3 regions of the Psychrobacillus sp. FSL H8-0487 genome follow, and region 2 is predicted to be linked to each of the others. Evidence: a T-box and tRNA genes for the amino acid it is inferred to sense, from the RefSeq annotation. Region 2 holds a T-box; the other regions hold tRNA genes.
The links. A T-box is a leader RNA that pairs with one kind of tRNA and senses whether it is charged. The one in region 2 lies ahead of MHI47_RS12245 (valine--tRNA ligase), so its partner is inferred to be a tRNA-Val.
Positions count from the first base shown of each region.

Region 1: it encodes a tRNA-Val, which carries the amino acid that the T-box ahead of MHI47_RS12245 (valine--tRNA ligase) is inferred to sense. The anticodon was not compared.
Region 3: it encodes a tRNA-Val, which carries the amino acid that the T-box ahead of MHI47_RS12245 (valine--tRNA ligase) is inferred to sense. The anticodon was not compared.

Region 1 is NZ_JBBOZA010000001.1:2,962,533-2,967,007, reverse strand. It holds rRNA gene MHI47_RS15225 (23S ribosomal RNA) at 1-2,469, shown strand, start outside; rRNA gene rrf (5S ribosomal RNA) at 2,590-2,705, shown strand; tRNA gene MHI47_RS15215 (tRNA-Asn) at 2,714-2,788, shown strand; tRNA gene MHI47_RS15210 (tRNA-Ser) at 2,794-2,885, shown strand; tRNA gene MHI47_RS15205 (tRNA-Glu) at 2,910-2,984, shown strand; tRNA gene MHI47_RS15200 (tRNA-Val) at 3,046-3,121, shown strand; tRNA gene MHI47_RS15195 (tRNA-Met) at 3,156-3,230, shown strand; tRNA gene MHI47_RS15190 (tRNA-Asp) at 3,234-3,309, shown strand; tRNA gene MHI47_RS15185 (tRNA-Phe) at 3,442-3,517, shown strand; tRNA gene MHI47_RS15180 (tRNA-Thr) at 3,527-3,602, shown strand; tRNA gene MHI47_RS15175 (tRNA-Tyr) at 3,609-3,692, shown strand; tRNA gene MHI47_RS15170 (tRNA-Trp) at 3,699-3,772, shown strand; tRNA gene MHI47_RS15165 (tRNA-His) at 3,800-3,875, shown strand; tRNA gene MHI47_RS15160 (tRNA-His) at 3,910-3,985, shown strand; tRNA gene MHI47_RS15155 (tRNA-Gln) at 3,987-4,058, shown strand; tRNA gene MHI47_RS15150 (tRNA-Gly) at 4,062-4,136, shown strand; tRNA gene MHI47_RS15145 (tRNA-Cys) at 4,147-4,220, shown strand; tRNA gene MHI47_RS15140 (tRNA-Leu) at 4,262-4,344, shown strand.
Region 2 is NZ_JBBOZA010000001.1:2,384,924-2,398,114, reverse strand. It holds gene ribD (bifunctional diaminohydroxyphosphoribosylaminopyrimidine deaminase/5-amino-6-(5-phosphoribosylamino)uracil reductase RibD) at 1-111, shown strand, start outside; gene MHI47_RS12255 (5' nucleotidase, NT5C type) at 136-714, shown strand; gene MHI47_RS12250 (hypothetical protein) at 783-1,373, shown strand; T-box leader at 1,597-1,822, shown strand; gene MHI47_RS12245 (valine--tRNA ligase) at 1,868-4,510, shown strand; gene MHI47_RS12240 (ATP-grasp domain-containing protein) at 4,699-5,511, opposite strand; gene MHI47_RS12235 (ATP-grasp domain-containing protein) at 5,508-6,386, opposite strand; gene MHI47_RS12230 (bifunctional folylpolyglutamate synthase/dihydrofolate synthase) at 6,473-7,696, shown strand; gene MHI47_RS12225 (sensor domain-containing diguanylate cyclase) at 7,792-9,495, shown strand; gene MHI47_RS12220 (hypothetical protein) at 9,604-11,277, opposite strand; gene MHI47_RS12215 (PilW family protein) at 11,279-11,815, opposite strand; gene MHI47_RS12210 (type IV pilus modification PilV family protein) at 11,812-12,216, opposite strand; gene MHI47_RS12205 (VanW family protein) at 12,509-13,191, shown strand, end outside.
Region 3 is NZ_JBBOZA010000001.1:2,620,118-2,633,308, forward strand. It holds gene MHI47_RS13340 (o-succinylbenzoate--CoA ligase) at 1-657, opposite strand, end outside; gene menB (1,4-dihydroxy-2-naphthoyl-CoA synthase) at 1,230-2,048, opposite strand; gene menH (2-succinyl-6-hydroxy-2,4-cyclohexadiene-1-carboxylate synthase) at 2,045-2,872, opposite strand; gene menD (2-succinyl-5-enolpyruvyl-6-hydroxy-3-cyclohexene-1-carboxylic-acid synthase) at 2,860-4,569, opposite strand; gene MHI47_RS13360 (isochorismate synthase) at 4,562-5,923, opposite strand; gene MHI47_RS13365 (1,4-dihydroxy-2-naphthoate polyprenyltransferase) at 6,076-6,987, shown strand; tRNA gene MHI47_RS13370 (tRNA-Glu) at 7,390-7,461, opposite strand; tRNA gene MHI47_RS13375 (tRNA-Ser) at 7,468-7,558, opposite strand; tRNA gene MHI47_RS13380 (tRNA-Asn) at 7,564-7,638, opposite strand; tRNA gene MHI47_RS13385 (tRNA-Ile) at 7,643-7,719, opposite strand; tRNA gene MHI47_RS13390 (tRNA-Gly) at 7,727-7,800, opposite strand; tRNA gene MHI47_RS13395 (tRNA-Phe) at 7,807-7,882, opposite strand; tRNA gene MHI47_RS13400 (tRNA-Asp) at 7,957-8,032, opposite strand; tRNA gene MHI47_RS13405 (tRNA-Met) at 8,036-8,110, opposite strand; tRNA gene MHI47_RS13410 (tRNA-Ser) at 8,163-8,255, opposite strand; tRNA gene MHI47_RS13415 (tRNA-Ile) at 8,266-8,342, opposite strand; tRNA gene MHI47_RS13420 (tRNA-Met) at 8,349-8,422, opposite strand; tRNA gene MHI47_RS13425 (tRNA-Ala) at 8,447-8,522, opposite strand; tRNA gene MHI47_RS13430 (tRNA-Pro) at 8,535-8,611, opposite strand; tRNA gene MHI47_RS13435 (tRNA-Arg) at 8,617-8,693, opposite strand; tRNA gene MHI47_RS13440 (tRNA-Leu) at 8,709-8,797, opposite strand; tRNA gene MHI47_RS13445 (tRNA-Gly) at 8,813-8,887, opposite strand; tRNA gene MHI47_RS13450 (tRNA-Leu) at 8,905-8,989, opposite strand; tRNA gene MHI47_RS13455 (tRNA-Lys) at 9,014-9,086, opposite strand; tRNA gene MHI47_RS13460 (tRNA-Thr) at 9,093-9,168, opposite strand; tRNA gene MHI47_RS13465 (tRNA-Val) at 9,182-9,257, opposite strand; rRNA gene rrf (5S ribosomal RNA) at 9,283-9,398, opposite strand; rRNA gene MHI47_RS13475 (23S ribosomal RNA) at 9,520-12,448, opposite strand; rRNA gene MHI47_RS13480 (16S ribosomal RNA) at 12,644-13,191, opposite strand, start outside.

The DNA.
Region 1 (4,475 bases), 570 kb from region 2:
ATCTCCCAAGGCTAAATACTACCTAGTGACCGATAGTGAACCAGTACCGTGAGGGAAAGGTGAAAAGCACCCCGGAAGGGGAGTGAAATAGATCCTGAAACCGTGTGCCTACAAGTAGTTAGAGCCCGTTAATGGGTGATAGCGTGCCTTTTGTAGAATGAACCGGCGAGTTACGATCCCATGCAAGGTTAAGTCGAGAAGACGGAGCCGCAGCGAAAGCGAGTCTGAATAGGGCGAATGAGTATGTGGTCGTAGACCCGAAACCAGGTGATCTACCCATGTCCAGGATGAAGGTAAGGTAACACTTACTGGAGGTCCGAACCCACGCACGTTGAAAAGTGCGGGGATGAGGTGTGGGTAGCGGAGAAATTCCAATCGAACCTGGAGATAGCTGGTTCTCTCCGAAATAGCTTTAGGGCTAGCCTCAAACGTTAGAATCTTGGAGGTAGAGCACTGTTTGGACTAGGGGCCCATCCCGGGTTACCGAATTCAGACAAACTCCGAATGCCAATGATTTATGTTTGGGAGTCAGACTGCGAGTGATAAGATCCGTAGTCAAGAGGGAAACAGCCCAGACCACCAGCTAAGGTCCCAAAGTATTTGTTAAGTGGAAAAGGATGTGGCGTTGCTTAGACAACCAGGATGTTGGCTTAGAAGCAGCCATCATTTAAAGAGTGCGTAATAGCTCACTGGTCGAGTGACGCTGCGCCGAAAATGTATCGGGGCTAAACAAATCACCGAAGCTGTGGATTGATACCTTTGGTATCAGTGGTAGGAGAGCGTTCTAAGGGCGTTGAAGTCAGACCGGAAGGACTGGTGGAGCGCTTAGAAGTGAGAATGCCGGTATGAGTAGCGAAAGACGGGTGAGAATCCCGTCCACCGTATGACTAAGGTTTCCTGAGGAAGGCTCGTCCGCTCAGGGTTAGTCGGGACCTAAGCCGAGGCCGATAGGCGTAGGCGATGGATAACAGGTTGATATTCCTGTACCACCAAACCACCGTTTGAGTAATGGGGGGACGCAGAAGGATAGGGTAAGCATGCTGTTGGTTATGCATGTCCAAGCAGTAAGGTGTGAATGTAGGCAAATCCGCATTCTTTAACATTGAGCTGTGATGGCGAGGACGTATGTCTAGAGTTCCTGATTTCACACTGCCAAGAAAAGCCTCTAGCGAGGTGAAAGGTGCCCGTACCGCAAACCGACACAGGTAGTCGAGGAGAGAATCCTAAGGTGAGCGAGAGAACTCTCGTTAAGGAACTCGGCAAAATGACCCCGTAACTTCGGGAGAAGGGGTGCTCTTTTGGGTTCATAGCCTAGAAGAGCCGCAGTGAATAGGCCCAGGCGACTGTTTAGCAAAAACACAGGTCTATGCAAAACCGTAAGGTGAAGTATATGGGCTGACGCCTGCCCGGTGCTGGAAGGTTAAGAGGAGTGCTTAGCGCAAGCGAAGGTGCGAATTGAAGCCCCAGTAAACGGCGGCCGTAACTATAACGGTCCTAAGGTAGCGAAATTCCTTGTCGGGTAAGTTCCGACCCGCACGAAAGGCGTAACGATCTGGGCACTGTCTCAACGAGAGACTCGGTGAAATTATAGTACCTGTGAAGATGCAGGTTACCCGCGACAGGACGGAAAGACCCCGTGGAGCTTTACTATAGCTTGATATTGAATTTTGGTGCAACTTGTACAGGATAGGCAGGAGCCTTAGAGCCCGGAGCGCCAGCTTCGGAGGAGGCGTCGGTGGGATACTGCCCTGGTTGTATTGAAATTCTAACCCATACCCGTAACCCGGGTAGGAGACAGTGTCAGGCGGGTAGTTTGACTGGGGCGGTCGCCTCCTAAAGTGTAACGGAGGCGCCCAAAGGTTCCCTCAGAATGGTTGGAAATCATTCGAAGAGTGTAAAGGCAGAAGGGAGCTTGACTGCGAGACCTACAAGTCGAGCAGGGTCGAAAGACGGGCTTAGTGATCCGGTGGTTCCGCATGGAAGGGCCATCGCTCAACGGATAAAAGCTACCCCGGGGATAACAGGCTTATCTCCCCCAAGAGTCCACATCGACGGGGAGGTTTGGCACCTCGATGTCGGCTCATCGCATCCTGGGGCTGTAGTCGGTCCCAAGGGTTGGGCTGTTCGCCCATTAAAGCGGTACGCGAGCTGGGTTCAGAACGTCGTGAGACAGTTCGGTCCCTATCCGTCGTGGGCGTAGGAAATTTGAGAGGAGCTGTCCTTAGTACGAGAGGACCGGGATGGACACACCGCTGGTGTACCAGTTGTTCTGCCAAGAGCATCGCTGGGTAGCTATGTGTGGACGGGATAAGTGCTGAAAGCATCTAAGCACGAAGCCCCCCTCAAGATGAGATTTCCCATTACGCAAGTAAGTAAGATCCCTCAAAGACGATGAGGTAGATAGGTTCGGGGTGGAAGCGTGGCGACACGTGCAGCTGACGAATACTAATCGATCGAGGACTTAACCAAATTTTGTTTAACGTAACAATGTCGTTTATCCAGTTTTGAAAGTACAAAAAAAAATATAAAAAAAGCTTGAATTATTTTCTAGTTTTGTTATACTAAGTATTGTCTTTCAAATTAATAAGGTCTAGTGATGATGGCGAAGAGGTCACACCCGTTCCCATACCGAACACGGAAGTTAAGCTCTTCAGCGCCGATGGTAGTTGGGGGTCTCCCCCTGTGAGAGTAGGACGTTGCTAGGCTGTATTATTCCGAAGTAGCTCAGTGGTAGAGCAATCGACTGTTAATCGATTGGTCGTAGGTTCGAGTCCTACCTTCGGAGCCATTTTAGGAGAGCTGTCCGAGTGGCCGAAGGAGCACGATTGGAAATCGTGTAGGCGGGTTAAACTGTCTCAAGGGTTCAAATCCCTTGCTCTCCGCCAGATTAGTTTTCTACATAAAAGTATGGCCCCTTGGTCAAGCGGTTAAGACACCGCCCTTTCACGGCGGTAACACGGGTTCGAATCCCGTAGGGGTCACCATTTATTAAATTGAACGAATGAAGTTGACGCAGAGATGCGAAGCTTATCGTAATTTTACCCAGGAGGATTAGCTCAGCTGGGAGAGCATCTGCCTTACAAGCAGAGGGTCGGCGGTTCGAGCCCGTCATCCTCCACCATTTCTTTTGAACAAATTAGCAATTATAGTATTGTCGCGGGGTGGAGCAGTGGTAGCTCGTCGGGCTCATAACCCGAAGGTCGCAGGTTCAAATCCTGTCCCCGCAACCAAATGGTCCCGTGGTGTAGCGGTTAACATGCCTGCCTGTCACGCAGGAGATCGCCGGTTCGATCCCGGTCGGGACCGCCATTTTTTAAAAGATTGGTGATAAGCAAGAAGGTCTAGGAAGCGATTGAGTGATGGAAGGAACGTACTAAAGTACGTGACTAACTGAACGAATGAAGCTGACAAAGAGATTCGCAGCTTAGCACAATCGAATTTGGCTCAGTAGCTCAGTCGGTAGAGCAAAGGACTGAAAATCCTTGTGTCGGCGGTTCGATTCCGTCCTGAGCCACCATATTTATACGCCGGAATAGCTCAACTGGTAGAGCAACTGACTTGTAATCAGTAGGTTGAGGGTTCAAGTCCTTTTTCCGGCACCATACACTGGTGGGGTAGCGAAGTGGCTAAACGCGGCGGACTGTAAATCCGCTCCTTCGGGTTCGGCGGTTCGAATCCGTCCCCCACCACCAGTTTTTAGGGGCATAGTTTAACGGTAGAATAGAGGTCTCCAAAACCTTTGATGTGGGTTCGATTCCTACTGCCCCTGCCAATTTTTTTTAGTTAGCTTTGAATAATGGCGGTTGTGGCGAAGTGGTTAACGCATCGGATTGTGATTCCGACATTCGGGGGTTCAATTCCCCTCAGTCGCCCCATATTCCTTAGTAGTTAGCTCTTTTTTTATTTGTGGCGGTTGTGGCGAAGTGGTTAACGCACCGGATTGTGATTCCGGCATTCGGGGGTTCAATTCCCCTCAGTCGCCCCATTGGGGTATAGCCAAGCGGTAAGGCAATGGATTTTGATTCCATCATGCCCTGGTTCGAATCCAGGTACCCCAGTTTGCGGAAGTAGTTCAGTGGTAGAACACCACCTTGCCAAGGTGGGGGTCGCGAGTTCGAACCTCGTCTTCCGCTCCAATTACTTTACGGCGGCATAGCCAAGTGGTAAGGCACAGGTCTGCAACACCTTTATCACCGGTTCAAATCCGGTTGCCGCCTCCAATTTTTTAAAAATGATTTAATAACTGCCTAGTATTTATTTTGCCGGTGTGGCGGAATTGGCAGACGCGCGGGACTCAAAATCCCGTATCCTCTGGATGTGCCGGTTCGACCCCGGCCACCGGTATAAAATCGTGACTTAAAGTCATACATATCAAGACTTCTAACTACTTGTTAGAGGTCTTTTTTGTTGTTTAAATAAAAGGACTGAAATAAGCTAAAATCCCGTGCTTCGAATCCCATGCATAGGAGGAAATC
Region 2 (13,191 bases):
ATGGAGGGTAGCGGTATTGACTTAATGAGTGATGCAGTTGAGCTAATCGATACGGAAATTCAAAAAATAGGGAAAGACTTTAAGTTTGTTGGTTATCCAACTTACAAATAAGATGTAATGGATGTGGCACATTAGATGAAATTTGGATTTGATATTGATGATACATTGATCAATTTAAGAGAACATGCTTTTCATATTTATAACGAAAAGTTAGGACAACAAGTGGAGTTAGATAAATTTCATGCGCTAGATAGAGTTGAAATACATGAATTATTCGGAATGTCCGATGAAGCGGGCTCTAAAATGTGGAATGATACATTGGAACAAATATATTATACTAATTGTCCGGCATACCCAGATGCTGTAGAAACGTTAGTAAATCTACAACAACAGGGACATGAGGTATACTATATTACGGCTAGACCAGCAGAACATCGTGAAAGAACGATGAATTGGTTAATGGAACAAGGATTCCCAGTCACAGAAGAAAAATTTTTTTGTGGCATGAAGGATCAAGCGAAGGTAAATATTATTCGGGACTTACAGTTGGATTATTATTTCGACGATAAGCCAGACGTATTAAACACATTAACAGATGATACATTACAAGTTTATGTGAAAACGCAATCGTATAACCAACATCTTACAATTCCAAGGTTAACAAATTGGTTAGAACTAAAGCAGATTATGGATAAAAACAACGACAAAAAGTAATTCTAAGTGAAATATGTTCTATCCCTTTTGTTCTATTCATAAGTTGTCCTATAGAAGGAGGATGACTTATGACGACAAAAACCTGGGATGTAAAAGAACAATTTCGTTTTCCACCAAGCTTTGGGGTTCCGAAAGAAATTAAAAATGTTGCAGTAACTCCTCAATGCGAAGTCACTGAGAAGGAGAATATTATTCAAATAGTAGGTATATACCACATCACCTGCCACGTTAAGTTTGAGGAAGGTGAAGAGGAGCATCATGCTACGAGCGAATTCACCGAGATTGAAGACTTAGATCTGCAAGGTGAGGTCGGCTATTTTGAATATGCAGTACCAATGAGTATCGAGTTCGGTAAAGACAAATTAAAAGAAGGTTCCAAGCCAACAGTTCAAGTGAACCATATTAACTCGAAACCAACAGAGCATGCGGCAATTGAAGTTGGGTGGACTGTACACTGTGAATACGAGGAAGCTCCTGTACCCGTTCCAGTTAAACCAGTTGCAGAAGTAGAAGCACCAAACCCTGCTGAACCAGTGGAAGTGAAAATACCGCAAGGCGAGGAGTTCGAGCTTCAATTCATTTTAGATTTGGATGATGGATATTCAAAGCTAACATTCCCATCAAATAATGTTCTTATAAAACAAAAAACAGATGAGTAGTAATAGTACCAATAAGAGGAAATCCCATGTGGTAGGCACGATTAGTACTCGTATTAATTGGAAAGTACAAATGGGAATACTTACATGCTTACAATAGAAACGTGTTTTACGTAACCAATCGGGCAATAAATATGGGTTATATCCTTTTCTCATTGTAATTCTCCTTTCACCATACTAGACTTGACGGCATATAATAATATCCTTTACAATGGAACAAATGAATAGAGATGCAATGAATGGGAAGAGTAGAATGATTTGGTTCTCAAAAGAAAGGAAACAATTTGCTGAAATGTTTCTGTTAACCGCCATTTGAAGGTAGCCCACGAGCAGTATTTGTGAACGTAAGTAGCAAATGCCGGTTTGAAGCCGTTATCGAATTGAGAGCGTGATGCGTTTTTTAGCATTCGCGAATAAAGGTGGTACCGCGAACAAACTCCTTCGTCCTTTAATGACGATAGGAGTTTTTTTATATTCTTTTTTAGGAGGAACTGACAATGACAAACGAAACAACGATGTCCACAAAGTATGATCCGCAGTCGATTGAAAAAGGACGGTATGAATGGTGGTTAGAAGGAAAATACTTCGAAGCTCATCCAGAAAGCGATAAAGAACCTTATACTATCGTAATTCCACCACCGAATGTTACCGGTAAACTACATTTAGGTCACGCATGGGATACTACATTACAAGATATTATTGTTCGTATGAAACGTATGCAAGGATATGATGCTTTATGGCTTCCGGGTATGGACCATGCAGGTATCGCAACACAAGCGAAAGTAGAAGAAAAACTGCGTGCTGATAATATTACAAGATATGATTTAGGCCGCGAAAAGTTTGTCGAAGAAACATGGAAGTGGAAAGAAGAATACGCTGGCCATATCCGTGCACAATGGTCGAAACTTGGACTTGGTTTAGATTATTCTCGTGAGCGCTTTACTTTAGACGAAGGATTATCAAATGCAGTGAAAGAAGTATTCGTAAAGTTGTATAACAAAGGCTTAATCTACCGCGGCGAATACATTATCAACTGGGATCCAGCAACTAAAACGGCACTTTCCGATATTGAAGTAATCCACAAAGATGTACAGGGTGCATTCTATCATATGCATTACCCACTTGCAGATGGTACTGGATCAATCGATGTTGCTACTACTAGACCAGAAACAATGCTTGGGGATACCGCAGTAGCAGTACATCCAGAAGATGATCGTTATAAGCATTTAATCGGAAAAACAGTAAAACTTCCGATTATTGGTCGCGAAATACCGATTGTTGGAGATGATTACGTTGATATGGAGTTTGGAAGTGGCGCAGTGAAAATTACACCTGCACATGATCCAAATGACTTTGAAATCGGTAACCGTCACAACTTACAGCGTATTTTAGTAATGAATGAAGACGGTACGATGAATGGGAATGCAGCTACTTATAATGGAATGGACCGTTTTGAATGTCGTAAACAAATCGTTAAAGATTTACAAGATGCAGGAGTTCTATTCAAAATTGAAGAACATGCGCATTCAGTAGGACATTCTGAACGAAGTGGAGCAGTAGTTGAACCATATCTATCTACTCAATGGTTTGTTAAAATGCAACCACTTGCGAAAGAAGCTATAAAACTTCAAGAAGCAGAAGGAAAAGTGAATTTTGTACCAGATCGTTTTGAAAAAACGTATTTGCGTTGGATGGAAAATATTCATGACTGGTGTATATCACGTCAATTATGGTGGGGACATCGTATTCCAGCTTGGTATCATAAAGAAACTGGAGAAATTTATGTTGGGAACGAAGCACCAGCTGATCCAGAAAACTGGAATCAGGATAACGATGTCTTAGATACTTGGTTCTCCTCGGCATTATGGCCGTTTTCTACATTAGGTTGGCCAGATGCAGAAAACGAAGAGTTCAAAAAGTATTATCCTACAAATGCGCTCGTAACTGGTTATGACATTATATTCTTCTGGGTTTCTCGTATGATTTTCCAAGGGATAGAATTTACTGGTACTCGTCCTTTTGATGATGTTCTAATACACGGTCTGGTACGTGCGGAAGACGGTCGTAAGATGTCTAAATCGCTAGGAAATGGTATTGATCCAATGGATATTATTGATCAATACGGAGCAGATTCGCTACGTTACTTCCTAAGTACTGGATCATCACCTGGGCAAGATTTACGTTTCTCAACAGAAAAAGTAGAAGCAGTTTGGAACTTTGCCAACAAAATTTGGAATGCATCTCGTTTTGCATTAATGAATATGGATGGCTTGAAATTTGAAGAGATAAATTTAGATGGTAAAAAATCGGTTGCGGATGCATGGATTCTTACACGTTTAAATGAAACGATTGAGCAAGTAACAAGACTTTCAGATCGTTATGAATTTGGTGAAGTTGGTCGTGCGCTTTATAACTTCATCTGGGATGATTTCTGTGACTGGTATATTGAAATGGCAAAACTTCCACTTAACGGGGAAGATGAAGAAGCGAAAAAAATGACACGGTCCGTACTAGCTTATGTTTTAGACAATACTATGCGTCTATTACATCCATTTATGCCATTCATTACAGAAGAAATTTGGCAAAACCTTCCGCATGAAGGCGAGTCGATTACAGTTGCTGCTTGGCCGACTGTAAACGAAGCACTTTCAAACAAAGAAGAAGCGGACAATATGAAGTTACTTTCTGAAATTATCCGCTCGGTTCGTAATATTCGTTCAGAAGTACAAACGCCAATGAGCAAAAAAGTTCCTTTATATGTTTCCGCGAAGGATGCAAATACATTAGCCGTATTAGAAGCAAATGCTAAGTATTTGGAGCGTTTCTGTAATCCAGAACCGCTTGTAATAGGATTAGAATTAGAAGCACCTAGTCAATCGATGTCTGCTGTAGTTACCGGAGCTGTTTTATATCTTCCGCTACAAGGGTTAATCGATATTGATGCCGAGAAAGCTCGTTTAACAAAAGAGCTAGAAAAATGGGCTAAAGAAGTGAAGTTAGTTCAAGGGAAACTATCTAATGAACGCTTTGTTTCCAAAGCACCAGAGGCAGTAGTTGCAGAAGAACGTGCAAAAGAAGCTGACTATCTAGAGAAGCACGCATCTGTATTGAAGCGTATGGAAGAATTAAATAATCTATAAAAATTTGAGCGTGCACCCAATGATTTGGGTGCACGCTTTTTTGCGGAGAAGAGTTCTCCAGATTCCAGGGATTTTTCGTGACATTCGGGTGATTCTCGGGAATATTCTAATGATTTTTCATCATATTCAGGTGATTCTCCGCTACTTTCTGGTGTTTCCATTCAAACGCCAAAAAAGAGAGAGGACGATTAAATCTCGTCTCTCTCTTTTTTTGTGAGTTTCTTATGAATGTATTCCATTATAGGCTCTGCAATATCTTCTTTAGTTGTTTCGTAATAGGATCTTGCACCAACGGGATCTTCGATTTCATTGAAAAGCCAGGTTTCATCCGGCAATAGAAGAAAATCAATACCAATATAATCACTATTAAGCGCTTTAGCTATTTTCTCTACTTCTGCACGTTGTTGTGAGTCTAGCATGTATTTTTCAACTGTACCACCTAGTGTGAAATTAGATTTAAAACTATCTGTTGATCCAATTCTTTTTACAGCACCCACTACTTCTTCACCAATCATAAACACACGTACATCAGTAGAATTTGTTTCAATATACTGCTGGACGATAATTGTGTTTTCGGAAAACGTATTTAGGAAGGAAGTGGCTTCTTTTTGGGTTTTAACTAATTCCACTTGCTTCCCGCCGTGCCCGTCGATTGTTTTTAGTATAATTGGGTATTCGTTTATCTCAGTATCATTTACTATTTTTTTAGTTGGAACAGTTGCAATACCAAGAAGCTGTACAAACTGTATTGCTTTTAATTTGTCATTGGCAATAACATTTACCTCTGCCCGATTGAACATTGGTATATTGCGTTGTTCTAATTGTTTTGCAAGTTGCGGGTTTCTGGAACGAAAGAATATAAAGTCTGCTTCTGGGATGGGACTTTGATCATCTACTACTGTTAACGTTAACGAATATTGACTCGAAGCATTTATTAATCGATCAATGAAGCTTCGGTTACGTTCTATTTCGGCTTTTTCGTAAATGAGCAATCCATTCATACAACAGCAGCTCCTATTTTAGATTGAATATATTCGATCATAGCATCCCCAACATTTATACCAGTCACATTAAAGATGTTACGAATATGTGCAACGCCATTTACTTCACAAACGAGTGGTTCTTCATTATCCCCAAATAACAAATCTACACCTGCGAACTCTGCACCTAAAGCTTCAGCAGCTTGGATTGCTACTTCCATTTGTCGGGACGTAAGAATAATAGGGGAGGCGGAGCCGCCGTTTGTTATATTGGCACGGAAATCTGTTTGAGATTCGCGAAACATACAGGCAACGACTTGGCCGCCTACTACATTTACACGGATGTCTCTACCTCTACTATTTGCGATAAATTGTTGAAAGACGTATTCGATTCCTGCAAGTTCTTCTATTTTCGCAAAGAATTGTTCTCTATTTTCTATTAAATACACCTTCATACCAAATGATCCATGTGCTTCTTTAATAATCATAGGTAATGGAATTACTTGCAATACTTGTTCGAAGTAACCTGATTCTTGTATAGAAAATCCTAGATATACTTTAGGTGCTACGATGGTAACTGGCATTGGCACTCCGGCATTTGCCAACATCATGTATTGCCTTGCTTTATTATCACAAATTTCAATAACATTTGGATCATTAAATACTGGAATACCCTCATTTTTTAAATACTGGGCAAGCAAAATATCTTTGTCTAAAAACACGACAAAATCTGGTTTAGCATGTAACCTTTGCTGGACATTCATCAGCACTTCATAATTTTTCACTAAAATGGCATGAATATCATGTCTATCCGCCGCTTCCTTTAACAGAAGAGCTTGATCGATAAATTTATCATGTGTAAGACTACCGTTGTATACGATCCAACATGTTTGCATAATGAATGACCTCCACTAGTACGTGTTATAATGTGTTCACAAGAAGTTTAGCACGAAATTTAATCAGACGGAATAGGGTGAACTACGTGGAAATAAAAAATTTTAATAAATATAAAATAAAATGGCATATAGAGAGTGAAACAATTATTAAACCAGGACTTGAGATGATTCAGTCAGCACTGCAGAAACTGGGCAATCCCCAGGATAAGCATAAAGTTATTCATGTAGCTGGGACAAATGGAAAAGGCTCTACGATCGCTTTCTTGACAGCTTTAGCAAGTGAACATGGCTTGAGTTATGGATCCTTTACAAGCCCAAGTATAATCGATGTACATGATCAAATTCAGATAAACAGTATACCTGTTACAGAAAAACAAATGGATAACGCTTTTGCCCTTATGCAAAAAAGAGGGATAAGTGGTATGTTAACGGATTTTGAATTACTAACAGTGGCAGCCTTTTTAATTTTTGAGACGGTGGAATTAGATGTTTTATTCATTGAAGCAGGCATGGGAGGACGTCTCGATAGTACGAACGTCATGAAAAATTCAGTAGCTGTTATACCTAGCATTTCCATTGACCATACAAATTTCTTGGGAGATACAATTGAAAAAATTAGTTGGCATAAAGCAGGGATATTAAAGGCCAATAGCCAATTAATAATAGGGTCCTTATTAGAACCAGCGAAAAAAATCATGTACAAAGAAGCAGAAGAGAAAAATGCGACTGTAATAGAGTACGACAAAGATTTTCGAGTAGTGAAAGAACGGTATACATATAAAGAATATTCATTTGCAAATTTAAATCCCCAAATGATAGGGGAGCACCAACAATCAAATATGGCATTGGCTATAACATCATTGCTTATAAGTGGTTTTGATTTAGTAGAATCACAAGTCCAATTAGCTGTGAAAAATGCAAGATTGGCAGGCAGAATGGAGAAAGTTAGAGATAATCTTTATATGGATGGGGCTCATAATAGGGCAAGTGTGGATGCTCTAGTAGAAACGTTAAAAGAGAGATTTCCAGATAAGCAAATCCATTTTATCGTAGGTATATTGAAAGATAAGGAATATAGTGTTATGTTAAGGAAGTTAGAGGAAATTGGTAGTTCTTTTGAATTCGTTAACTTCCAACATGAGAGAGCTTTAGATGCAATCGTTTTATATAAATTATGTAATAATAGTTCTAAAGTATTAAAAAAAGATACGAACGAAGTGGACTTTAACGAGAATTCTGAAGATTCTATTACAATTGTCACTGGTTCTTTTTATTTCATCGCTGAGTTAAAAGAAAAAACAGGAATTTAGTAATTGAAACATTCAGAGTAATTAGTGATATAATAATTTAAGTATAATGAGAACTTAGTAGTGGTTATTTAGTAGGAAAGGAGATTAATAGTCAGATGAATTTTTCGAAAAAAGCACAAAGAATTATGTTTGCTTTGTGGCTATTATTTGTTCCAGCTGGAACTCTCTTAGTGTATTTATATTCCCCCACTAAGCCTGGTGATTGGGAAGGTTACGGGGCTTTTTTACTGTTAGCGTTATTGTCGAGTATTTTTCCGTTTTTCATAGCAGGAACTACATTTATTTTAGTAATTTGGGTTCAAATAGCCATCTTTTTAAAATATGGGATTTTAGCAGAGCTAATTTCTATGCAGATATGTATGATTCCGTTAGTTTATCATTTGAAGATTTCAAGAGATACCTTATTTAAGTATTTTTTTAATTCGTTTATGTTCTTTTCTCTTTCTATTTTAAGTGGTTCTTTAGTTATTTATTTAGGCTATGAAACTGGTAGTATTATGTTAAAAGATGTAATTGTATATGGATCTATTTTTGCTATCTCTTATTTAATTATTAATCATCTTTTCCTCTTTATGAGAGAATATTTATGTGATATGAATCCTGTATTTTTCTCGAAGGATTTATACTGGGAATTTGCATGTCTGTTTATAACATTACCTTTTGGTTTAGGTTTATATCTGTTTGAAAACACAACAGGCACAACTGCCTTGTGGTTATTAGGATTACCTTTGTTATCGATTACATTGTTGATAAGGATGTATAGTGATTCCGAAAAAGTAAATGCCGATTTAAATGAGGCAAGTGAGTTTGGCCATCAACTTGCGGATCGCATGACGACGAATGAAATTTTAGATATGTTCTTGAAAAGATTATCTAATATGTTCCCTTTAAACGCTGGATATATTGTAGATAATATAGAAGATAACTTTTTTATACTACGAGCTAGAGAAGATGGACAAAACAAAGAATTGGAATATGGGCATGAAGATATAAAATATAGCTTAGCTGGTAAAGTATATGAAAAGGGTGAACCAATTCTTTATAACAAACAGACTGAGTGGAATCATATGCGACCTCCTTTTTTAGCTGATGATATGGAGAGCGTAATGTGTGTACCTATCTACAGAAATCAGAAAATTGAGGGAGTTCTAATATTAGCTGCTAGGGACAAGTTTGCATTTGAGCCATATCAACTTAAAATTATTCACCTGCTGTGCTCATATTTTGCCGTTTCCTTAGAGAAAGCCAGATATGTAAGAGAAGCAGTTGAAAAAAGTGAAATCTGTGAATTAACGAAGATTTATAATTATAGATACTTAGATAAACAACTAAAATCGGATATATCGAAGTTAAATAGTGGAGCATATAGGACCGTGTCGTTAATCATGATGGATATTGATAAGTTTAAAGGTGTTAATGATACATATGGTCATCATAGCGGAAATATTATCCTACAGGAATTTGCAAATATTATTAAACAGGAAATAGGTTCAAACGGAACGGTAGGAAGGTATGGTGGAGAAGAATTCGTCATTCTCTTACCAAATTATTCGAAATTACAGGCGATGAATGTTGCCGAGCAACTACGTCGGAAAATCGAACAAACGCCATTTATCGTACCACTCGATTTAGGTGAAATAACAAGAGATGAAATAATATTCATTACTGCAAGTATTGGAGTCTCTACAGCACCAGAAGACAGCGACGAAGGAATGTCTCTACTTCGTAATGCTGATAGGGCATTGTATATTGGAGCGAAACAGGCTGGTAGGAATCGGGTTGCGGAGTATGTGAAATAAACAAAAATTCCAGTACAGAAATGAAAAAGGTGAATTGTTATCGATAGATAACAACTCACCTTTTTAGATTGTCCAAAGCGGTGATATAGTGTTTGTCAAGAGTCAAACCTAATAATTTTTACTTTTAACCACAGGGTCAGATAAAATTTGTACTTTTTCTTCAACACTTCTGTTTAATTGTTCATATGCTTCTGTAATGCCTGGATCATATATAATCTGAAGTCTGGAAGCCTTGGATGAAGCATATGGATCTGGAATGATATCATGTAAATATTTGAATATGAGCCCTCTATATTCGGGAGAAGGGTTACCCCTAAGGGCTGTTAAGATTGTTCTTTTAGCAGAGATCCCACCGATAATCTTAATATTTGATCCCACTCCATACATGACTAGATCTTGTTTAGTAAAAAAGAAGCCTTGAATTGTACTTGATTCAGGTGCAAACTCAGAAATATTAGAAATGTCTATATTTCCATTGGAAAATATTATTAGTTTTCCATTAGTTTTAGTGCCATTAATTTTTTTTCCAGAAATAGTTGATAATTTTATATCTACTTCTCCACTTACATATATGATCGTATTTTCTGTAATTAGGTTTATATCATTTATTGTTAAATTACCTTGAATATAAAAATTACCTTTTAATTCTTTTGTTTGTCGAGAGCAGATCGAACAACTACTGATATTAACATTTCCTTCTATAAAAACACTATCAAATTTTGAAGCATCAAATACATTATCTTTTTCAATATCATTTAAAGAAGATATTTTTCTATATTTAGAACTTCCTTTAGTTGATTTGGTTTTTATTTCAGTGATTTTATTTAGAATATCTATATTATCATCTAGTTTTTTTCCTTCTACAATAGAAGGTTTATTAGTGTGAAATAATAAATTATAAGGTTCTTTATTCTCTACCTTATTAAGTGTCTTTGAAAATTGTGTGAAATACTTATTTGTTGTAGAGGAATCTGAAAATTTATTATTAATGCTTTTGTAATAATCGTTACCGCCTCCACAATCAGTTTTATAAATACAATTATTAGTTTGATAAATATTTTTGTCATTTCTAATATAAAGTTTAGATGGGCCTATCTGGTTAGGTAGTGATATAAAGTTAGAATAAGTACTATTTACCCACTTAGGACTTGTGTCATCTGACCATTTTGCTTTTTGTGTAATAATTACATTTCCGTCCACCTTTAAATCACCAGTAATATCTACACCACCATGGAGATAAAGATTTCCGTCATTGTTTGTCGAAACTGCAAACTTTAATTGTTCGGGTACGGCATCTGCGCCTAATTCAACTTGAGAACGCACCACTTTTGATATATTTTTATTCCCTGAAAACCCAGTACTTTGTATAGTTACTATCTTTTTTAAAGGATTGTTTCCATCTAAATTTAAGTTGGGATCATCCTCGATGCATACCTCAACGTGACCTAATCCTGTATTAGAATTGATTTTTAATTTAGATTTATTGTTAACGCAATAATAAGATTCAATCGTACTTATTAAATCTCTTTTAAAATCGGATTGAGGAATTCCACTAGGTTCAGATTTTATTATAGTGTCTAATTTTTTTTGAATATCAGCGATTATATAATCTATACCTTTGTCAGCTTGATCGATAGCTCTGGTATTGTCTTGGCGAATTTCATTTTTAGAGATACCTGATGTAGTTAAAGTTATTAGACTTAGTGCAAGCGCTGAAAATAAAATAATTAGAGATAGAGAGAGTAGTAAAGAATATCCTTGTGAGTTTTTTAAACTATTCATATTATCCTCCTGACTCATTTCGAATAGAATCTTGTATTGGATAAACGCTATTCTGGAATTCAGTTGATTTATTTTTCATCACCAATTTCAGAATAATTAAGTATCCACCATCACTTTGGAGTTCAATTTTTGAAGAAGAATCAATTAATATTTTTTCGTTGCTAATGGGAAATATTTGATTTTTTAAAACGAGTTCTACATTATTTGTATTCACATTTTTTATAAAACCAGTTTTTTTAGTCTGGGTATCATGAGTCTTAACCTCAATATAACTATCTGATGAATTTACAGTTGGATTTACCATTCCTACAACATTGGAAGTTTTAGTTGTGTAGATCTCCTGAATTAATTGGATCATTAAATAATCTGCTTCATCTCTTATAAAAGTATCTCGTGAGATTTTCTTATAATTATCTAGTCCATTTGCCAATATATTTATTGCTAGTAAGGAGATAAATACAGTAATTACAAAAGCAGCCAAGATTTCTATCAATGTTAATCCTTTTTGGTTAGTAAGATAATTCTTTAGATTTTTCATAAAGAAACGTATCCTTCAACTGAACTTTTTGTTTTACCATTTTGAGAAGTTACAGTGACGACTAAATTATAAAGTTTAAGATTTTGATCATTTGAGTTAGGGTAGATTTTAACATTGACATCATAATATTTATTATTTAGGGAAATGGAAATCAATGAAACCCCCCTTTCCGCTGACATTCCTGTAATACCGATTGACTTGAGCTCTGAAGAATCAATTTGTAATCTCTCCAATTGGGCATCTGCTAAGTTAATTGTGACTAATTTTTCTGTATTAGTATCTGCTACTTTACTTGTTTGGATAAAGATTTGAAAAAAACTAAGTAAGATAATGGAAATTAGAGTTAAAGATGCTACTACTTCGACTAGGGTAAAAGCTTTTTCATTTTGACATTTTTTCATTAGTTTCATCCCTCCCAAATGGTAGAAATAATATAGTGGTGTTCTTTTAATAATGTGTGTCAACAAAATATTACATAAACTCGTATCTATTTCTAAAATTTTGCAATATATACTTGTATTTGGTAGCTTAATAATATATAAATAAGTATAAAGAATCAATATATATTACATTAATATAATCTTATTTTAATTTTATTATATCAAAAGTATGTAAGATTAATATTGATTAGGGTAATAATGCCTATATGTAGGACGAAAATGAACTCAATATAGAGAAAAGGGGTATTAAATAGTGAAAATCGTTTGGAAAACAGTTGTTTTGGTTATTTTAACATCATTTCTATTTTATCTGTGGACTAGTAATTTCACCCCTTTGCAACAACAAGTAAGTGCAGAAAGTGAAGATTCTGGTTCTAGTATAGGAGGTCAACAAGTCGAATCTCTTAATAGAGAAGAAATTATTTCTCTATTAAATTCAAAAGTATTGGAATGGAAGCAAAATCCTATTCTATTAACAGGGAATAATACAGAAATTACATTAGATCCAGAAGGCTTCACTTTCGATGTAGAGTCTACAGTTGACCACTTCGAAGATCAAGTTGGTACAGCCTGGTACGCTTTTTGGGAGTCTGAACCTACCGTTCATCTTCCATTGAAAGTTTTAATAAGCTCGCAATTAGTTGCTTCAATTGAAGCAAATGGACATTTGGACACGGAAGCTACGCTTGAAGTTATTAAGAATCAAGTAGAAAAATTATCTTCTGAACCAATAGAGACAGTTGCATTGGATATGTCTTTATTTCAAACGGACCGAATTGCTTTTGATATAGAAAAAATTACGGTTAATACAAATAGTTTAAATGACATTATTTCCGCATTGAATGAACAGGTAATTGGTAGTGGCGAAATGTTTTCTTTATATGAACATCTAGAAGCTATAAATCTAGGGTCATCGGATGAAACGATAAATTTTGT
Region 3 (13,191 bases), 240 kb from region 2:
AACTACTTTTTCCGGATCAAATTTAGTATGAAGGCTAACAGTCATTCCATATAATACAGAACGCATTAGAATAGAAAATCCACTTATATGAAACAAGGGTACTACACATAGCCAGCAATCATCGGGATGAATACCTAGATGTAGTGCGGAACCAGTTGCGTTCATCACATGATTTTCTAATGATTGACGTACTCCTTTAGGGCTTCCCGTAGTTCCAGAAGTATACATAATAGAAATAGTACGACTTTTTGGCCAATCTCTTTCCATAGCATATACTTTTCTTTTGTTGTTATGAATATCATGAAAAGAAAATCTTTGGTTATAATTTATTTCTCTTTCATAGTTATCTACAAGTAAAATATTTGGCTTACTATCATGAAGCTGATAGTTTAGCTCTACTTCACTTAAACGTTCGTTTAACATAACTAATTCACAACCAAGTTGAAGACAACCATGTATGGCAATCACTAGCTCTGCATTGGAGCTTGATAAAATAGCAATCCTCATACCGGGCTGAATTCCTTTAGCGTGTAATTTCTCTGCAAATTCATTGGCTTCATTATAAAGTTGTTGAAATGTCCATGCCTCTTCCCCAAACCGTAAAGCAGTGCGTTCCGGAGTCAAATAGGCACGTTTTAATAGTAAATTAGGAAACATGTTAAACTCCTTTCTTTAAACTATATACTTAATATACCTTGATATTCTATGTAAAAAAACCAGACAAAAAGAAGCCCGATACTTTATAAACAAAACTTAGAGATGTGTTGATTTCCGATCCGAGCGGACGCTTTCCGTGGGCACGGCTTCAGCCACTAGAGTCGCCGCTCTGCGCTTCAATCAAAGAAAATCCATTTTCATCTTTCCTAATAAAATAGTATTCCTTAGTAAGCGGACGATTTTATCCATCTCTTCACTTGGACAACTCTTGTCATCTAAGCGAAAGACTATGGTCAATATTATCGTGGAGTACTAGTCACTTAATTGATTTTAGTGAAATCTAGCCGGGATAAGCGAGAAAGTTGAGACCCCGTAGGGAAGAAGCGGAGCGCCTGACTGAGGAGGCTCGACCTCGCCCGCGGAAAGCGTCCACATATAACGGAAATCAGTAGTATTACTCTTTCTTAATAGTTCTGTAAAACCATTGTTTATGCTGTATATATATATACTTGCTTATCTAGTAAAAAAGCTATCCCATAAAGGATAGCTTTTTTGTACTCGTCATTCACTAATCACGGAAAACGTGGGAATTGACCAAAATCTGGTTTGCGTTTTTCTTTAAATGCATCTCGGCCTTCTTTGGCCTCATCCGTTGTATAGTAAAGCAGTGTTGCGTCACCTGCTAATTGTTGAAGTCCTGCTAAACCATCCGTATCTGCATTCATCGCAGCTTTTAAGAAGCGAAGTGCTGTTGGACTCATTTCTAGCATTTCTGAACACCACTGAACAGTTTCATCCTCTAACTGTTCATATGGAACTACTGTATTGACTAAGCCCATATCAAGAGCTTGCTGTGCATCGTATTGACGACATAAATACCAAATTTCACGCGCTTTTTTATGTCCAATAATACGTGCCAAATAGCCAGAACCATAACCAGCATCAAATGATCCAACCTTAGGACCAGTTTGTCCAAATCTAGCATTGTCCGCTGCAATTGTTAAATCACAAACAACATGTAAAACATGTCCGCCACCAATTGCATAACCAGCTACCATTGCGACAACCGGTTTAGGTATTACACGGATTAGGCGTTGTAAGTCTAGTACGTTTAAGCGTGGAATCTCGTCTTCTCCAACGTATCCACCATGTCCACGTACTTTTTGGTCTCCACCTGAACAGAATGCATGCTCACCTTCACCAGTTAAAATAATGACACCTACATTTTTATCGTCACGAGCACGAGAAAATGCGTCAATCATTTCCATTACTGTTTTAGGGCGAAATGCATTACGCACCTCAGGACGGTTAATAGTTACTTTAGCAATTCCGTTAAAAAACTCATACTTAATATCTTCATATGTATGTAATGTTGTCCATTCACGAGTCATCTTACATCCTCCTTTAAAATAATATCCTTTACTATTGTAGCAAACAATTCAGGATTTTCCACATGAATTGCATGGCCTACATTCCTAACTTCTGTATGGGCAGCGTTTGGAAAGTAGTTTTTCATCTTTTTCGCAAGATTACTAAATTTTTCATCTAACTCGCCTGTTATTAAAAATGTAGGTGTAACAACCTCATCAAGCTTTTCCCAATAAGAAGGTTGCACTCCAGTGCCAAATCCACGTAAACTATTTGCCAAACCAATTTCAGTCCCTGCTAGTCGCTCTTGTCGTATAAGCTGCTGTTTCTCCAAGGATAACTTTCTTTGGGATTGAAACAAAGGTATTCTTTCCCAAAAATCTACAAAAGATACAAGCCCTTCTTCCAATATTCGATTGGCAAGCTGCTCATCGGATTGTTTTCTATTGGTGCGTTCTTCTATATCTATAAGTCCGGGAGAACTACTTTCTAAAATTAGTCTTTTTACATTGTACTGACTTGCATAGGCTAGAGCTAACCTACCACCCATTGAATAACCAACAAGCGTAAAATTATTCCACTGAAGCTGTTGAAATAATGCATGCAAATCTTTTATCTGCTCCTCTGCTGAATAACGACCTGAATCCATAGGTTTAGAAGTCTCCCCATGTCCTATAAGATCAATTGCAAGGAGATCAAATGTACTGGGTAGATGTGAAATTACTTCATCCCAACTATGTGTAGACCCCGTAAATCCATGCAAAAAAACAATTTTTTCATTTGCACCCTTATTATATCTGTTGATATGAATATCAATTCCTCGGATATTGACTGTTATACTTTCCAAACCGAATCCAGCTCCTTCGAAATCGCAGCCCATAATTTTCGATGTGTCTCTGTATTTACTTGTCTATTCGTGAATACTTCGATAATACGAATATCCTTCGTCTTTTCCTCGGCTAAAGCTTCTTTAAAATCTTCCTTCGAGTGAACTGCATTGTACTGAGCATTATACATAGTTGCTATATTGGAAAACTCTAAACCTGTCGGAGTACCAAATAAATGCTCAAAATAATTGGTTTCTGTAGATTGAGGGAGATAAGAGAAAATTCCTCCGCCGTCATTATTCATAACAATAATCGTCATATCAGAATGGTGGAAACGACTAACTATCAAACCATTCAGATCATGTAAAAACGCTAAATCTCCAATCAATAAATAACCAGGACGATTTAGTGCTGCTTGAACTCCAAGTGCAGAAGAAACTACCCCGTCTATTCCATTCGTTCCTCTGTTTGCGTAGAGTTGAATATCCTTTGTGGTTTTATTGAAAAAGGTATCAAGGTCTCGTATTGGCATACTACTACTAGCAAATAAATATGACTTATCTGGTAATGCTTCAAACAACAAACCTGCTAATGCACCTTCATCTGTTTCATGTTCCATATAGCTGTTCACATGAGCAGTCGCTATATTATTTGCTTGAGTCCAGCAATCCGTGTATGTAGAAGAAGACTTTGTATCTGTTTTTAGCCATAGTGATTCAGAATCCACTTGTACATGATGCGTAGCAATATGAAGTGAATCACGGAAAAGTGGACTTTCGTCGACAACCATAAATACCGTAGGCTTACACTCTTTTAAATAAAGCATAAGTGGTTTAGAAACTGGTTGTGCTCCAAAACGAATTACGACATTTGGAACAGCCATCTCTTGAAAGGACTTGTTTTTCAGAATGGCATCGTATTGATCAATACATAAATCCATGCAATCCGCAGGTATAGATGTGCGTAAATTCGATAACGGATCAACAAGAACTGGCCATTGTACCATTTTTGCAAATTCCCAAAAACCATCAGTAGTTTGAAGAGAATCTCCTACGATAAATATTCCTCTTACTTCATTTTGAAGCAAATCTTTATACCACACTAAAAATTCTTCACTTGGTGCTAACTTTCCAATCTCGGGTACATGTATGTTCATTGTTGGTAATGGCTGTTCCATATCAAGTAATAACGGCTCACGGAATGGTACGTTAATATGAACAGGTCCCATAGGAGCAGTTTTGGAAGTAGACACTGCACGCTGAATATGACGCTCTACAAACGCTAAATTTGCTTCTGATTCTGGTAGAGGAAAGTCTACTGCCCATTTAATATGCTTTCCATATAGATGAACCTGGTCTATTGCTTGAGGTGCTCCCACTTCTCTAAGTTCATGTGGACGATCAGCTGTAACAACTAATAGCGGTACACGAGCATAATACGCTTCTACAATAGCCGGAAAAAAGTTTGCAGCAGCGGTTCCAGAAGTACATAAAAGCACAACTGGAGTTTTCTTAGCTTTCGCAATGCCAAGAGCAAAGTAACCGGCGGAACGTTCATCTATTTGTCTATAAAATTGAAAATCCTCACTTTTGGCAAATGCATATGCCAGAGGAGTTGACCTTGAACCAGGACACATCACTATGTCCTGAACACCTGCCTGTCTAATTGTTTCTACAAAGTGATTTACATAAGATGTTAAATACTCGATGTTAGTCATTCATATTTCCTCCAAGTGTTCGAAGCATTGGACGGAACTTCACTCGTGTTTCTTCAAATTCCTCTATGGAGGATGATTCGGCAACGATTCCGCCACCTGCATATAAATAGGCGTGTTCATTTTCTACTAAAGCAGAACGTATTCCAACAGCGAACTCCCCGTCTCCTTCAGCGTTTATCCAGCCAATTGGAGCAGCATAATACCCACGATTCATCTGTTCCGATTCGCGAATAATCTTAATCGCATCCTGGCGTGGCTCCCCACCTAGTGCTGGAGTAGGATGTAAAGCCTGTACTAGCTCAAAAAGCGATGAATTCTTTTTCAGACTTCCTTCAATCGGAGAATATAAATGCTGAATATCTCTAATTTTCATAAGCTTTGGTCTAGTGGGTACTTTGACGTCTTCACAATATTGCATGAATACTTTTTTAATCATTTCCACTACATATTTATGCTCACCTAAATTTTTGGGATCTGATAATAATGCCTCTCCAAGCTCCTTATCCTCAAGAGAATGCTTTCCTCTTCTCGTAGAACCGGCAAGTCCAGCAGATTGGGCTTTGTCATTTTCTACTTTAACAAGTCGCTCTGGTGTTGCACCAAAAAAGATTTTCTCTCCATTTTCTAATCCAAATAGATAACTTTCAGGTTGCTCCATGGAAGCATTATATATTGCTGTTGCTGGTGAGAAAGTATCAGCAAATGTCAGTTTAAGTGATCTAGCTATAACTACTTTTTGGACTTCATCTTTTCGAATTCTCTTCGTTACATCCTCTACAGCATGTAAATACTCGTTCTTCAAGCGGTCTTCTCGTTTGATCAAGGACGGTTTTTCATGTACCCTTAACTCTTTTACTTGAGCAGTGTGTATTAACGCATCTCTTTCTATACGTAACAGTTCAAACGTTTCCGTACTCTTTGCTTCGTCCGTAATATAGTGAATGTTCACGAATGCCTGATCATGTTGGATAACTAGCTGAAACGTAGACACGACAAAGAATGCAGAAGGAAATGTATCCCATTCCGAAGAAATCTTGTTTTTTGGATCGAAAGCAAACCCTCCAAATAGGATAGGAGATACATCCGCTTTTTCCTTTAATGATGACTGGCAAAGTTCCTTCCATTTTGTATCAATATCCTTATATCTATTATCTTCTAAGTTATTTGTAATAGTATGAGCATGTCCCAATCCTACTAAGGTCAATGTCTTCTCTTTGTTTTGCCAAAAATAACGTTTCCCTTTATATAATTCATCCCCTGCTTCAAAAAAAGCTTGTGCAGATAATCTCGATACTTCTATTGTTTCCGTATAAAAACGGTATTTTGTATTAATGGTACCGGTGGTTTTCGGCATAAATATGACCTCCGTTTAGTAACTACTCTTTTATCTAGGTTAACTAATTTACTCTACCTTTAATCATACATCTTTCTACACATTTCAGCACACATTTAGCTATAAATTTATGTTAAAATTGATATTGGATTCTTTTAAAGGAGAGAAAAAATATGTCACACGAATTTCAAGCTGACAAGGGCTGGCGCGTATGGTGGAAACTGACAAGACCACATACCCTAACTGCCTCATTTGCACCAGTTTTTCTTGGTACAATGATTGCCCTATACGAGGCAAATATTGATTGGCTATTGTTTATTGCTATGTTATTAGCTTGTCTTCTGATACAAGCTGCTACAAATATGTTTAATGAGTATTATGATTTTGTACGAGGTCTCGATAGCGAGGAATCGGTCGGTATTGGTGGGGCAATTGTTAGAAATGGTGTAAAACCCAAAACGGTAATGCAACTAGCTCTATCGCTATATGTAATAGCTGCTATATTAGGTATCTATATTTGTTATGAAAGCTCTTGGCTATTATTAATAGTCGGGGCAATTTCTATGGCAGTGGGATATTTCTATACTGGGGGACCTTACCCCATTTCTAGTACTCCCTTTGGTGAGCTTTTCAGTGGGTTATTTATGGGGATGCTTATTGTTTTAATTGCAGTTTATATTCAAGTAGGTTCAGTGCCTTTATTCGCTGTATTGTTATCTGTACCAAGTGCCCTGTTAGTAGCTGCTATCATGCTATCTAATAATATTCGCGATTTAGTAGAAGACACCATAGGCGGACGAAAGACAATGGCTATATTAGTTGGTCGGAAAACAGCAATTACAATTCTAGCTTCCTATTTTGTTTTGTCTTACCTATGGGTTATAGGTTTAGTAGTTTTGCAAATAATCACTCCATGGAGTTTATTAGTTTTATTGAGCTTGAAAAAACCTATACATGCCATAAAATTATTTAAACAAACCGAAAATCCAGTTCAGGTTGCCCCTGCTATGAAAGACACCGCACTTACGAATACGATTTTTGTATTCCTTTTAGGCTTAGGTCTATTGATTGGCTATTATTTATAAGGATAAAATAAAAACAGATGAGCAGATTATTTAGCTGCTCATCTGTTTTTATTATCCCGTACAAATTTTATATTCTTTCAGTGCTACAAAATCTATATAATGTGAACATATTTCTGTATCGAAAGTTAGTCTCTATAAAGGCATGGTGTCTTTTGAAGAAAGTATTACCAGGAATACATCGTATAGCTTCCATAACTTTTATTGTTCTAAACAGTTCTTACCTGACCTTCAACTCAGACAGCTACAGTTTTGCTTTCCGTGTATAAACCACTCTCTATTTTCACAGAAGATCAATACTCTAACCAATCAAATACTTAAGCCTGCACAGGATCTTTTTTAGTAATATCTTTTTCTAGTACAATAAAAAAAGGTAACCAATGATTGGTTACCTTTTTTTGAGTATGACCCCTACGGGATTCGAACCCGTGTTACCGCCGTGAAAGGGCGGTGTCTTAACCGCTTGACCAAGGGGCCTATATATGGCGGAGAAGGAGGGATTTGAACCCTCGCACCGGTTGCCCGATCTACACCCTTAGCAGGGGCGCCTCTTCAGCCACTTGAGTACTTCCCCATATATGGCTCCGAAGGTAGGACTCGAACCTACGACCAATCGATTAACAGTCGATTGCTCTACCACTGAGCTACTTCGGAATAATGGTGGGCCTAAATGGACTCGAACCATCGACCTCACGCTTATCAGGCGTGCGCTCTAACCAGCTGAGCTATAGGCCCATTATTTTGGAGCGGGTGAAGAGAATCGAACTCTCATCATCAGCTTGGAAGGCTGAGGTTTTACCACTAAACTACACCCGCATTAAATGGTGGCTCAGGACGGAATCGAACCGCCGACACAAGGATTTTCAGTCCTTTGCTCTACCGACTGAGCTACTGAGCCTCTTCAATCTTAAAATAAAAGCTAATTGTTTAGGCTATATTTACAATTGATATGTATTAATATTATTAAATAAATGGCGGTCCCGACCGGGATCGAACCGGCGATCTCCTGCGTGACAGGCAGGCATGTTAACCGCTACACCACGGGACCATTTGGTTGCGGGGACAGGATTTGAACCTGCGACCTTCGGGTTATGAGCCCGACGAGCTACCACTGCTCCACCCCGCGACAATAAAATACTTAAGGATTATTATTACTTCCACAAACAATAAGATAAAAATGGAGGAGGAAGAGGGATTCGAACCCCCGCGCGGTATGACCCGCCTGTCGGTTTTCAAGACCGATCCCTTCAGCCGAACTTGGGTATTCCTCCAAGACATTGTTGGTGGACCTTGCAGGACTCGAACCTGCGACCGGACGGTTATGAGCCGTCTGCTCTAACCAACTGAGCTAAAGGTCCTTAAGATGGCGGCAGAGGGAGTCGAACCCACGACCTTTCGGGTATGAACCGAGTGCTCTAGCCAACTGAGCTACACCGCCATGATTTTCAAACTAATTTATAAATGGTGGAGCCTAGCGGGATCGAACCGCTGACCTCCTGCGTGCAAGGCAGGCGCTCTCCCAGCTGAGCTAAGGCCCCATAAATAATAACTGGTCGGGAAGACAGGATTCGAACCTGCGACCCCTTGGTCCCAAACCAAGTGCTCTACCAAGCTGAGCTACTTCCCGTTATATGGTGCGCTCGGCAGGACTCGAACCTGCAACCTCTTGATTCGTAGTCAAGTGCTCTATCCAATTGAGCTACGAGCGCAATGTTTCAAAAAAGTGGTGCCGAGGACCGGAATCGAACCGGTACGGTAGTCACCTACCGCAGGATTTTAAGTCCTGTGCGTCTGCCAGTTCCGCCACCCCGGCACTTTAGTGAATCTTTGGAGCGGAAGACGAGGTTCGAACTCGCGACCCCCACCTTGGCAAGGTGGTGTTCTACCACTGAACTACTTCCGCTCGGTTATTAAATTAAATGGTGCGGGTGAAGGGAGTCGAACCCCCACGCCTTGCGGCGCTAGATCCTAAGTCTAGTGCGTCTGCCAGTTCCGCCACACCCGCATACATAATTCACTGAAAAAGTGATGAGCCATGTAGGATTCGAACCTACGACCCTCTGATTAAAAGTCAGATGCTCTACCAACTGAGCTAATGGCTCGGAAAATGGTGCCGGAGAAAGGACTTGAACCCTCAACCTACTGATTACAAGTCAGTTGCTCTACCAGTTGAGCTACTCCGGCAGGAGTAAATATATGGTGGAGGATGACGGGCTCGAACCGCCGACCCTCTGCTTGTAAGGCAGATGCTCTCCCAGCTGAGCTAATCCTCCTGGGTAAGTTATGTATTTATTGCAAGCCCAGCGACGTCCTACTCTCACAGGGGGAAACCCCCAACTACCATCGGCGCTGAAGAGCTTAACTTCCGTGTTCGGTATGGGAACGGGTGTGACCTCTTCGCCATCATCACTAGACTTGAATAATTATTGAAAGACAAGTTTTATTATACCAACTCTGTAGAATATTACAAGAGTTATTTTAAAAAAATTTTATTCTTTCAAAACTGGATAAACGACATTGTTACGTTAAACAAATTTGGTTAAGTCCTCGATCGATTAGTATTCGTCAGCTGCACGTGTCGCCACGCTTCCACCCCGAACCTATCTACCTCATCGTCTTTGAGGGATCTTACTTACTTGCGTAATGGGAAATCTCATCTTGAGGGGGGCTTCGTGCTTAGATGCTTTCAGCACTTATCCCGTCCACACATAGCTACCCAGCGATGCTCTTGGCAGAACAACTGGTACACCAGCGGTGTGTCCATCCCGGTCCTCTCGTACTAAGGACAGCTCCTCTCAAATTTCCTACGCCCACGACGGATAGGGACCGAACTGTCTCACGACGTTCTGAACCCAGCTCGCGTACCGCTTTAATGGGCGAACAGCCCAACCCTTGGGACCGACTACAGCCCCAGGATGCGATGAGCCGACATCGAGGTGCCAAACCTCCCCGTCGATGTGGACTCTTGGGGGAGATAAGCCTGTTATCCCCGGGGTAGCTTTTATCCGTTGAGCGATGGCCCTTCCATGCGGAACCACCGGATCACTAAGCCCGTCTTTCGACCCTGCTCGACTTGTAGGTCTCGCAGTCAAGCTCCCTTCTGCCTTTACACTCTTCGAATGATTTCCAACCATTCTGAGGGAACCTTTGGGCGCCTCCGTTACACTTTAGGAGGCGACCGCCCCAGTCAAACTACCCGCCTGACACTGTCTCCTACCCGGGTTACGGGTATGGGTTAGAATTTCAATACAACCAGGGCAGTATCCCACCGACGCCTCCTCCGAAGCTGGCGCTCCGGGCTCTAAGGCTCCTGCCTATCCTGTACAAGTTGCACCAAAATTCAATATCAAGCTATAGTAAAGCTCCACGGGGTCTTTCCGTCCTGTCGCGGGTAACCTGCATCTTCACAGGTACTATAATTTCACCGAGTCTCTCGTTGAGACAGTGCCCAGATCGTTACGCCTTTCGTGCGGGTCGGAACTTACCCGACAAGGAATTTCGCTACCTTAGGACCGTTATAGTTACGGCCGCCGTTTACTGGGGCTTCAATTCGCACCTTCGCTTGCGCTAAGCACTCCTCTTAACCTTCCAGCACCGGGCAGGCGTCAGCCCATATACTTCACCTTACGGTTTTGCATAGACCTGTGTTTTTGCTAAACAGTCGCCTGGGCCTATTCACTGCGGCTCTTCTAGGCTATGAACCCAAAAGAGCACCCCTTCTCCCGAAGTTACGGGGTCATTTTGCCGAGTTCCTTAACGAGAGTTCTCTCGCTCACCTTAGGATTCTCTCCTCGACTACCTGTGTCGGTTTGCGGTACGGGCACCTTTCACCTCGCTAGAGGCTTTTCTTGGCAGTGTGAAATCAGGAACTCTAGACATACGTCCTCGCCATCACAGCTCAATGTTAAAGAATGCGGATTTGCCTACATTCACACCTTACTGCTTGGACATGCATAACCAACAGCATGCTTACCCTATCCTTCTGCGTCCCCCCATTACTCAAACGGTGGTTTGGTGGTACAGGAATATCAACCTGTTATCCATCGCCTACGCCTATCGGCCTCGGCTTAGGTCCCGACTAACCCTGAGCGGACGAGCCTTCCTCAGGAAACCTTAGTCATACGGTGGACGGGATTCTCACCCGTCTTTCGCTACTCATACCGGCATTCTCACTTCTAAGCGCTCCACCAGTCCTTCCGGTCTGACTTCAACGCCCTTAGAACGCTCTCCTACCACTGATACCAAAGGTATCAATCCACAGCTTCGGTGATTTGTTTAGCCCCGATACATTTTCGGCGCAGCGTCACTCGACCAGTGAGCTATTACGCACTCTTTAAATGATGGCTGCTTCTAAGCCAACATCCTGGTTGTCTAAGCAACGCCACATCCTTTTCCACTTAACAAATACTTTGGGACCTTAGCTGGTGGTCTGGGCTGTTTCCCTCTTGACTACGGATCTTATCACTCGCAGTCTGACTCCCAAACATAAATCATTGGCATTCGGAGTTTGTCTGAATTCGGTAACCCGGGATGGGCCCCTAGTCCAAACAGTGCTCTACCTCCAAGATTCTAACGTTTGAGGCTAGCCCTAAAGCTATTTCGGAGAGAACCAGCTATCTCCAGGTTCGATTGGAATTTCTCCGCTACCCACACCTCATCCCCGCACTTTTCAACGTGCGTGGGTTCGGACCTCCAGTAAGTGTTACCTTACCTTCATCCTGGACATGGGTAGATCACCTGGTTTCGGGTCTACGACCACATACTCATTCGCCCTATTCAGACTCGCTTTCGCTGCGGCTCCGTCTTCTCGACTTAACCTTGCATGGGATCGTAACTCGCCGGTTCATTCTACAAAAGGCACGCTATCACCCATTAACGGGCTCTAACTACTTGTAGGCACACGGTTTCAGGATCTATTTCACTCCCCTTCCGGGGTGCTTTTCACCTTTCCCTCACGGTACTGGTTCACTATCGGTCACTAGGTAGTATTTAGCCTTGGGAGATGGTCCTCCCAGATTCCGACGGAATTTCACGTGTTCCGCCGTACTCAGGATACACTCAAGAGAGAATGAATTTTAGACTACGGGGCTTTTACCCTATCCTGCGGACCTTTCCAGATCGCTTCGTCTAACTCATTCCTTTGTAACTCTATGTAGAGTGTCCTACAACCCCAAAAGGCAAGCCTTTTGGTTTGGGCTATTCCCGTTTCGCTCGCCGCTACTCAGGGAATCGAATTTTCTTTCTCTTCCTCCAGGTACTTAGATGTTTCAGTTCCCTGGGTGTGTCTCAGATGCGCTATGTATTCACGCAAATGTACTGCTCCATTACGAACAGTGGGTTTCCCCATTCGGAAATCTCCGGATCAAAGCTCACTTACAGCTCCCCGAAGCATATCGGTGTTAGTGCCGTCCTTCGTCGACTCCTAGTGCCAAGGCATTCACCGTGCGCCCTTATTAACTTAACCTAAAAGTTAAAAAGTCTTACACGTCGTGATTACGTAAATAATCACAACAGAATTTCTTGTTGTTTATTGTTTCAATGTCGTTTTATCCAGTTTTCAAAGAACAAGCGTTGAATCTTCATATAAAATGAACATTCAAAACTGAACTGCAAAACGTTAAGATACGAATAAAAATCCGTATTCCGATATTATCCTTAGAAAGGAGGTGATCCAGCCGCACCTTCCGATACGGCTACCTTGTTACGACTTCACCCCAATCATCTGTCCCACCTTCGGCGGCTGGCTCCCGTAAGGGTTACCCCACCGACTTCGGGTGTTACAAACTCTCGTGGTGTGACGGGCGGTGTGTACAAGGCCCGGGAACGTATTCACCGTGGCATGCTGATCCACGATTACTAGCGATTCCGGCTTCATGTAGGCGAGTTGCAGCCTACAATCCGAACTGAGAACGGTTTTATGGGATTTGCTCACCCTCGCGGGGTTGCGACCCTCTGTACCGTCCATTGTAGCACGTGTGTAGCCCAGGTCATAAGGGGCATGATGATTTGACGTCATCCCCACCTTCCTCCGGTTTATCACCGGCAGTCACCTTAGAGTGCCCAACTGAATGCTGGCAACTAAGATCAAGGGTTGCGCTCGTTGCGGGACTTAACCCAACATCTCACGACACGAGCTGACGACAACCATGCACCACCTGTCACCGCTGTCCCCGAAGGGAAAAGCCTATCTCTAGGCCGGTCAGCGGG